3 regions of the Colwellia sp. PAMC 21821 genome follow, and region 1 is predicted to be linked to each of the others. Evidence: predicted binding sites of a transcription regulator. Region 1 holds the regulator's gene; each other region holds the start of a gene.
What was found. The regulator LexA, encoded in region 1, represses DNA repair genes until DNA is damaged. The targets are predictions, from matches to a motif close to TACTGTATNNNNATACAGTA.
Positions count from the first base shown of each region.

Region 2: ruvA (Holliday junction branch migration protein RuvA) is a predicted target of LexA. The motif match lies at 1,536-1,555, and genes of this name have one in related genera.
Region 3: A3Q33_RS11845 (YebG family protein) is a predicted target of LexA. The motif match lies at 1,336-1,355, and genes of this name have one in related genera.

Region 1 covers NZ_CP014943.1:2,115,873-2,119,163, reverse strand. Annotated here, with positions in the region: gene coxB (cytochrome c oxidase subunit II) at 1-1,214, opposite strand, end outside; gene lexA (transcriptional repressor LexA) at 1,758-2,372, opposite strand; gene A3Q33_RS08920 (cupin domain-containing protein) at 2,654-3,019, shown strand; gene oxyR (DNA-binding transcriptional regulator OxyR) at 3,239-3,291, shown strand, end outside.
Region 2 covers NZ_CP014943.1:3,213,374-3,216,664, forward strand. Annotated here, with positions in the region: gene aspS (aspartate--tRNA ligase) at 1-806, shown strand, start outside; gene ruvC (crossover junction endodeoxyribonuclease RuvC) at 944-1,471, shown strand; gene ruvA (Holliday junction branch migration protein RuvA) at 1,599-2,216, shown strand; gene ruvB (Holliday junction branch migration DNA helicase RuvB) at 2,325-3,291, shown strand, end outside.
Region 3 covers NZ_CP014943.1:2,769,755-2,773,045, reverse strand. Annotated here, with positions in the region: gene A3Q33_RS11850 (M48 family metallopeptidase) at 1-706, opposite strand, end outside; gene A3Q33_RS11845 (YebG family protein) at 818-1,213, opposite strand; gene A3Q33_RS11840 (DUF3718 domain-containing protein) at 1,677-2,027, shown strand; gene dbpA (ATP-dependent RNA helicase DbpA) at 2,142-3,291, opposite strand, start outside.

The DNA.
Region 1 (3,291 bases):
GCCACAACTTCTGTAACTGTCTCAGTAACATTTTCAACCGCTGCTTCAACAGTATCTATAATACCTGCCGCTGCACTACCAGAAGCTGCTTGAACATCGGCAGCTTGAACAGCTTCACCGGTATTATTACCCCAAGCATTACGCTCATAAGTCACAACAGCTGCGATTTCTTTTAAGCTCAGTTGCTTGCCATAACCTTGCATGCCGGTGCCAGCTTTACCATTGAAAACAATATCTATGTGCTCGCTAGCAGGACCTGTTGTCGCAACAGCACTACCTTTAAGCGCTGGAAATGCTGGTGGTAAGCCTTGGCCACTAACTTGGTGACACGCTGCACAATATGCGGTGTAAGTTGTTTCACCTAGTTGCATCAATTCTTCTAAAGGAACTGAAGCATTTAACGATGCCGCTTCTGCAGCTGCCGCGTTAGCCTTCAACTCTTTCTGTTCATTAAGCCAAATGGCGTAATCAGCTTCAGATTTCACTTCGACAACTATCGGCATAAAACCATGATCTTTACCACATAGCTCAGCACATTGGCCGCGATAAACACCAGGGTCATCTACCTTAGTCCAAGCTTCGTTAATAAAACCAGGGTTAGCATCTTGTTTTACAGCAAATGCTGGAACCCACCAAGCATGGATAACATCATCAGAGGTAATAACAAAACGTACTTTTTTATTGGTTGGAATAACTAAAGGACGGTCAACTTCTAGCAGGTAGTTTTCACCTTTCTCTGCTGAAGTACCATCTTGGTTTTCGTATTGGTCACGTGGCGTAGAAAGTACCGAATAAAACTCAAGGTCTTGATCAAAGTATTTATAATGCCATTTCCACTGAGAGCCGGTTACCTGAATAGTTATATCTGCATCATCGTTATTTTCCATATCAATGAGCGTGGTAGTGGCAGGAACAGCCATAGCGATTAGAATGACGACAGGAATAGCCGTCCAGAGAATTTCTACTTTTGTGCTTTCATGGAAGGTTGCTGGTTTAAAGCCTTTTGATTTACGGTGAAACACCATAGACCAAAACATAGCACCAAATACCACAACACCAATAGCTGTACAGATATAGAGAACCAACATATGTAAATCGTATACGTCTCTACTAACTTCCGTAACACCTTTGGTTAAGTTCAGCGACATATCTGCCCATACCGAACTCGACAACAAGCCCCCTAGCAACAGCAAACCTAGGTTACGTCTTTTCACTCGACATCTCCTTCACCCTTTTAAGGCAAAACAACACGACTTCACGATGAAGGCCGACTATTTTGCGCATACATTTATTATTATTTAAGTGACGCATTATTCAACTACTGTCAATTGCGCCCTATTGTTATGTTTGTACGTTTTCTAGACTAGAATTACTTAAAACTTGATCGGGGTCAATTTAAAATTTCAAAAGCATGTAAAATAAAAACCAATAAATACAATAGAGTAATAACCCTAAACAGAGTGATACGTCCATTTTCACTGGGGTTAATCCAATGTTTATTTTTTGTTCAGAGGGTGTTTGTTGTGCTGAATAATAAATATTCAACCACAGAATTAGTTGTATAAAAAACAGGCTACTAGCGTTATTTATTGGCTAATAATAGAATTGTTCAGGACAAAAATACATCTGGTGCTAGAAAAACGATTAAACGAAAGGAACATGCAGATTTAAACAAGCTATTTAAAAAAAACACTCATTAAATCTGCGTGATATGGATTAGGTGAATCGCAAAAAATCTACCGTGGGCGCATGGTTATTTACATCCAATCTGCTGCGCGAATAACCCCTACAGCTAGGCCTTCAATGTTAAATTGTTGTGACTTTAAATCGACTTTGATTGGCGAAAAATCTTCATTTTCAGCATGTAAATAAACCACATTACCTTCACGTTTAAAACGCTTAACCGTAACATCGTCTTCAACACGAGCAACAATAACTTGGCCATTTTGTACGTCAGTGGTTTGATGAACAGCGAGCAAATCGCCATCTAAAATGCCGATATCTTTCATACTCTCGCCATTAACGCGCAATAAATAATCTGCCGGAGGATGAAATAAACTGCCATCAATTTTATAATGCTGCTCAACATGTTCTTGTGCCAAAATTGGCTCACCTGCCGCGACTCGGCCGATAAGGGGTAAACCATCTTCTTCAATAAACTCTTCTGCAAGACGAATGCCACGAGAAGTACCAGGTAACATCTCAATATAGCCTTTCTTAGCTAGCGCTTTTAAATGTTCTTCTGCTGCATTGGCCGATTTAAACCCAAAGTTAGTCGCTATTTCGGCACGAGTTGGCGGCATACCCGTATCCGAAATTTTTGCTCTGATCAGATCAAATATCTGCTGTTGTCTAGGTGTTAAAGGGCGCATTTTTATTCCTTAAGCGACTGAAGAGTAAGCCTGTGTTTTTACACAGTATTACTGTTATTCTATACAGGCTTTATGGAAACGCAAGAAATTATTGCGGAGAGATTGAGCAGTTTTGTAAATTTAAATGTGAATTTTAATAATAACTTTCTGTTTATTTTACTTCAAATAATTAAAAACACTTTTAAAACAATAGCTTTTCTTATTTAAGTGAAAAATTTGTAGTTTATCAAACGTGAGAATTATGTAATATTAAAAGCTTAAATTAAGCCCTAGGAGCTAAGATGAAGTCAAAAGTAATCAACTTTAAAGATAAGTTTAGCCAATTTTCTGAGCATTGGTCACCGCGTGTTATCGCTGAAATGAATGATTATCAATTTAAATTAGTGAAAGTAGCAGGTGAATTTGTGTGGCATGACCATCCAGAAACAGATGAGGTTTTTATTGTCATTGATGGCGTTCTTACTATTGAATTTCGAGATGGACTTGTCACCTTATCGCCTGGCGAAATGTTTGTGATCCCTAAAGGTGTTGAACATAAACCCGTCGCTAAGGCTGAATGTAAAATTATGATTGTGGAGCCAAAAGGCGTAGTGAATACTGGTGATGCGAACAGTGATCTAACCGCTCAAAATGATCTATGGGTATAAATCCAATTGGCTTGTAAAATAAATAAAATATCAAAATAAATAAACAAACTTTAAACTTACTACTTCTATTTTCACAAGTATATTTTTGCAGTGTTGTTACCTTGTTGTATTTAATACCATTAAGTTATTAATTAGCATAATAGAGCACAGTGGCTGAATTTCATCTTTTAAGATAAAATAATTTAACTATTAAACCCCTAACAACCATAGATTTTAACTATGATAAAAATACGTGACTTAGAATATCTTACGGCCATTGCCCAATATAAACA
Region 2 (3,291 bases), 1.1 Mb from region 1:
CAGCTAAATTTTCTCGTAAAGGTATTGACGAATTAACTAAATTTGTCGGTATTTATGGCGCGAAAGGTATGCCTTGGTTGAAAGTGAACGACCGTGATGCAGGTCTTGAAGGTTTGCAATCACCTATCTTAAAATTCTTAACTGAAGAAGCGGTTAATACCTTATTAGATCGCACGAATGCTAAAACCGGCGACATTATTTTCTTTGGCTCAGACACTTATAACGTAGTGACTGAATCATTAGGTGCACTGCGCCTTAAAATTGGTGAAGACCTTGAATTATTAGAAGGTGAGTGGAAACCATTGTGGGTTGTTGATTTCCCAATGTTTGAAGAAGCAGATGGACACATGCATGCTATTCATCATCCGTTTACCGCTCCGACTAACTTAACGGCGGCTGAATTAGAAGCTAACCCAGTAGGCGCGTTATCTGATGCTTACGACATGGTACTTAATGGCTGTGAATTAGGCGGTGGCTCTGTACGAATTCATAATCAAGATATGCAAGCAGCCGTATTCCGTATTTTGGGTATTAGTGATGAAGAAGCACAAGAGAAATTTGGTTTCTTACTCGAAGCATTACAATATGGCGCGCCTCCTCATGCAGGTTTAGCGTTTGGTTTAGACCGGTTAGTGATGTTGATGACAGGTGCAAGTTCAATTCGTGATGTTATGGCATTCCCGAAAACAACGACCGCTGCTTGTCCTTTAACTAATGCGCCAGGCCATGCAAACCCTGCACAGCTGAAAGAATTAGGCATTGCTTGTTTAGAAAAAGAAACTGATACTGACGAAAAAGCAGAATAACTTTCGTTTCAGAATTTTTAATATTGATTGAACACTTAATATTAAAAACAGTTAAAACGCACGAATGAATGCTACTTAGGCTTTATTCGTGCGTTTTTTTTCAATTGCTCTTAAATAATTATTAAAGGTACTTTGTAGTGAGTATTATTTTAGGCATAGATCCTGGTTCACGTTTAACGGGCTACGGTGTTATTAAACAGCAGGGTCGAAATTTCATTTATTTAGGCAGCGGCTGCATTAAAGCAACGGCTGCAGGTGAAGATTTAGGCATGCGTTTGCAAACCATTTTTGCTGGCGTGAGTGAGATTATCTTACAATTTCAGCCGGACATGTTTGCTATTGAACAAGTGTTTATGGCGAAAAATCCTGACTCAGCGTTAAAGCTAGGGCAAGCCCGAGGCGCAGCAATTGTTGCGGCCACTAATAATGGTTTAACAATAGCAGAATACTCGGCCAGACAAATTAAGCAATCAGTTGTGGGTACCGGCGCGGCAGATAAAACGCAAGTGCAGCATATGGTAAAAACTATTTTGAAATTACCAGGCACGCCACAAGCAGATGCGGCAGATGCATTAGCCGTCGCACTTTGTCATGCGCATAGCCATGATTCGATCAGTAAATTATCAGGCCAAGCCAGTAAAACCGTGCGAGGACGGTTACGTTAGAGGTTAATTGCCTTTACCTTGTTGAAAATTCCACCTTGATTCAAATAATTCATGGCTTAAACTTTACTGTATAAATATCTAGTGGTATGGTGACCTCATATATCATATCAAGTAAAAAGGTTAAGCCGTGATTGGACGTTTACGTGGCATATTAATAGAAAAAATGGCTCCCGAAATTTTAATCGAGTGTCATGGAGTTGGCTATGAAGTAACCATGCCAATGACCAGCATTTATGCGCTAGGCGAAGTTAACCAAGAAGCAACCTTATATACCCATTTTGTTGTTCGTGAAGATGCACAACTACTCTATGGTTTCGCTAATAAAGTGGAACGAAGACTGTTTCGCTTATTGATCAAAGTTAATGGTGTTGGACCAAAACTAGGCTTAGCTATTTTATCCGGCATGTCTGCCGATCAATTTGTCAGTTGTGTCATCCATGACGACTTAACCACGATTGTGAAAATTCCGGGTGTTGGCAAGAAAACAGCAGAGCGTTTGTTGATTGAAATGCGTGACAGATTAAAAGATTGGCAAACTGACAGTAGTGATGCACTCGTTCGTATGATGCCTACAGATGTTAACCAAGCCAATGCGTTTGTTAGCGATAACCGAGGTGATGCTATTAACGCTCTAGTGTCTTTAGGGTATAGTCAACAACAAGCAGATAAAGCGGTGAAGTCAGTATTTGAAGCTGATAAAAGTAGCGAAGACTTGATCCGCAATGCTTTAAAAGCGATGTTATAGATTAAGCTAATTCAAATTAAGCTAAACTAATTTAAGTCATATGACGGTAATTTATTTGTAAATAGTACCGTTTAGCGTGTAAAGCCGTAATTTTCCAAAGAGTAATACATGATAGAAGCAGATCGATTAATTGAACCAATAGCTAGCCGTGAAGATGAAACGGTTGACCGAGCTATTCGGCCAAAAATGCTGTCAGATTATACTGGGCAGGAACATGTAAAGTCTCAAATGAATATTTTCATAGCTGCTGCATTGAAAAGACAAGAGCCGCTGGATCATTTATTAATATTTGGCCCGCCAGGTTTAGGTAAAACGACTTTAGCCAACATAGTGGCTAATGAAATGGGTGTAAGCATTCGTACAACCTCAGGACCTGTGTTGGAAAAAGCTGGCGACTTAGCGGCATTACTGACGAACCTTGAAGAAAATGACGTTTTGTTTATTGATGAAATTCATCGCTTAAGTCCGGTAGTAGAAGAGATTCTCTATCCTGCTATGGAAGACTATCAGCTAGATATTATGATAGGTGAGGGGCCTGCAGCACGCTCCATAAAGCTTGATTTACCCGCCTTTACTTTAATTGGCGCAACTACTCGCGCTGGATCGCTAACATCACCACTTCGCGATCGATTTGGCATAGTTCAACGGTTAGAATTTTATAACACGCAAGAGTTAACTGAAATTGTGATGCGTTCAGCCCATTTTTTAAATTTAGAAATTGCTCAAGCGGGGGCATTTGAAGTAGCAAGGCGCTCCCGTGGTACACCACGTATTGCTAATCGACTATTACGACGAGTCAGAGATTACGCTGACGTGAAAACCGACGGTATTGTCAGTAAAGCAACGGCTGCTAGTGCTTTAGATATGCTAGAAGTCGATAATGAAGGTTTCGATTTAATGGACCGTAAATTACTTGAAGCGATAATTAATAAATTCGGCGGTGGTCCCGTTGGCCTAGATAATGTTGCCGCTGCCATTGGTGAAGAACGTGAAACGATTGAAGATGTAATTGAGCCTTTTTTAATCCAGCAAGGCTTTCTACAGCGAACACCGCGGGGGCGAATTGCCACTAGTC
Region 3 (3,291 bases), 650 kb from region 1:
GGTGTTCTTGCATCCAACTTTTGGCGTTTTGATATTCAGGGCAATATACGGCAACTAGTTGCCAAAATTTTGTCGAATGGTCCATGTGTTTGATATGACATAACTCATGGATGATGACATAGTCAACCACCCAGGTTGGCAGCATTTTCAATAAGTAATTAAAGCTTAATTCGCTACGACTATTACAACTTCCCCAGCGTGCTTTATATTTTCTCACTTTAAACGATGACGCATATAGCGACATTTTATTAGAAAAACCTATAAGATTTTGCTGAATATAATCTTCAACATGCGCTTTAAACCAGCCTTCAATTTGCGTTTTAATTTTCGTTACCGTAAGTTCTGAGTGCAAACTGTATGATGCATAACGAGCATTGAGCACCACGGTTAAGCTTTGATCCTGCTTATTATGAATAACATTTTGTGGCCCGTAAGCAATGACAATATTATGCGGCAAACCATCAATATAGATTGATGGTTTGTTATGAGCATTCTCGTTGCTAAGTTGTTGAGTAAAAGTAGGGTTTAATAAGGTATGGTGCTGTTGTTCTGCAACCTTTTGTTTTAGCCACAACAATTTAGATTGTATAAGGCTTTCAACGTACGCTGTTTTGACAAACTTTGGTGCCCTAACAATAATTTGTGCATTGCTTACTTGCAAGGCAATAGTTTTTCTCCGCGCGCTTCGTATTAGCTGATATTCCAAAACACCACCATAAAAAATTAACCAATAACAAATGAAAAAAACAACCTCGATTAGGGATAAACAAGGTTAAACACTAGCTAACTTTTCGCTGACCAGCATCTAAATATAAGCTTAAGCTACCACAGGTTTAGTTTTACTACTTGCTTTAGCGCTAGGCGATTTGGCCTTTTTTACTTTCTCAGTTGTATTCACACTGTCGGCTTCAACAACCTCATCGGCCACTTCTGCTTTAGTCTTTTTCGGGCTACTAACAACGGCTTTAGTGTTCGTTGCTTTAGCTTTTTTAGCTTGTAAAGCTACCAGCACGTCATCACGATTTTGGGCTAAATAAACACTGAGTTCTTCACGAATACTTTCAGAAAGCTCGACAGGTGCTTGTTCAAACATTTCAGATAAATTATCTGCCATATCGAGCATTTTATCATATTCGTCTGCGGCTTTTTTATCCATGAATGTTTCTACCTCCACACCTTGTCTTATGACGACAAATCGACTCTCTACTGCCATTGTTATCCCTTATTTACTATTTACCAAATTCAATTCGTTACTGCCCAACTAAAAGCAGACCTATTCTAATTTCTAAGCTCTAAGCTCTAAATTATAAAAGTATGCCAATTCAGGCCAGTAAAGACTGTACATATTACCAGTATCATACCCTGATTTTATAAAATTACCAGAAAATGTTAGCTGCCAACATAAATTTCATGTGTTCCATCTTACGATATATAACATGTCTATACGATAATGTTTCAAAGTTCACCCATAGATGTAAGAGTTAATGTCATCAAACCGGTTTACTATAAAAATTTTATGTTATAAAAACAAAATATTACCATAGGTACTAGCCACTATTGCTAGTGATTAACTTTTACATTCAGTCCGCTCTTCTTTACAACTTTTTATCGCGAATACGTCACTATTAAAAGTGTACACAGCGTAAATAAATTTTTAATTGTATACGGAGAGCCAAATGAACACATTCAAATTATTCACTACTACCGCGATCACCTGTTCAGTTTTATCAATTGTCAGTTTTAATAGCTATGCCATGGATAAATATATTGAAACAGCCCTTATTGACGTCTGTAAATCTACATTAACTAATAACGTTAATCAGTTTCAAAAAACAGCTGACTCTTATAATTTACGAAACAAAATACTCGCAATGAAGGTGATGTGTAACGGCGAAGATATTATCAGTTTCGCACAAAAACACGGCGCAAATAAAACCGCGGCACGCTTACAACGCAGTGTTATCGGTAACGTTAAGATAATTGATGTCGCTAAAATTGAAAAGATACAGGTTAATTTTCAGTTGTAAAAATTAAGGAGGTTGGTATTAAAATTAATAATGTAACACCGCAGATGCTCAATTTTCAGCTGGGCACCTGTGATGTTATTTTTTATAACTTATGGCATTAAACTTAGTAACTACTTACTTTAATTCTTTAACCCTAAAAGTACGGCCTTTTAGCTTGCCATGCGTTAACTTGTTTAACGCTTTTCTCGCTACCGATTTTTCTACCGCTACATATGCCCAATTAGCGCCTAATTGAATTTTACCCACTTGTTCAAATGTTATGCCATTTTCACCCGTAAGTGCACCAACAATATCGCCTGGTCTGACTTTTTGTTTTTTACCACCATCGATCTGAATCGTGGTCATTTTTGGCGTAAATACATTTCGCTCTAAAGCTTCACTACTCGGTAACTCTTCACCTTCAATAGTTCGCTCTAAATAATCTTCCAATAAGCCAATTTTATAGCTATCTTTTTTATTAAATAATGAAAATGCATAACCTGTGCTGCCTGCACGACCGGTGCGACCTATGCGGTGTATATGCACTTCACTGTCATGCGCAATATGGTAATTAAATACCGCATCAAGCGCTTCAATATCTAAACCACGGGCGGCAACATCAGTAGCAACCAGTATTGAGGCGCTTTTGTTAGAAAAGCGCACTAATGTTTGATCACGATCTCTTTGTTCCAAATCACCATGCAATGCTACGACACCAAAACCATAAGCAGCCAATTTATTCGCCACATTCTGCGTTTCTATTTTGGTATTACAAAAGATTACACTCGACTCGGGTTGATGAGTTAGTAGCAGTAATCGGATAGCGGTTAGGCGATCTTCATCATTTTCTACCTGATAAAAGTGCTGTGAAATAGTGCTACTTTCATGGCTTGACTCTACTTTAATCACAGCAGGTGTTTGCAAATAACTATTCGCTATTTTTTGAATTTGTTGCGGGAACGTAGCGCTAAATAATAACGTTTGTCGTTGCTTTGGCATTTTAGCAACGATGTTATCTAAAGCTGCCTGAAACCCCATATCCAGCATGCGGTCAGCTTCATCTAAAACCAGGGTGTCCACGTGTTCTAATGATAAAGTCCCACGGCCTAAATGATCTTCTATTCGCCCTGGTGTGCCAACAATAATATGCGCGCCATGCTCCAATGAACCTACTTGTGGTCCAAACGGTGTACCACCACATAAGGTAAGCACTTTTATGTTATGAACCGCTCTAGCAAGCTTTCTAATTTCTTTCGCTACTTGGTCGGCTAACTCGCGTGTAGGG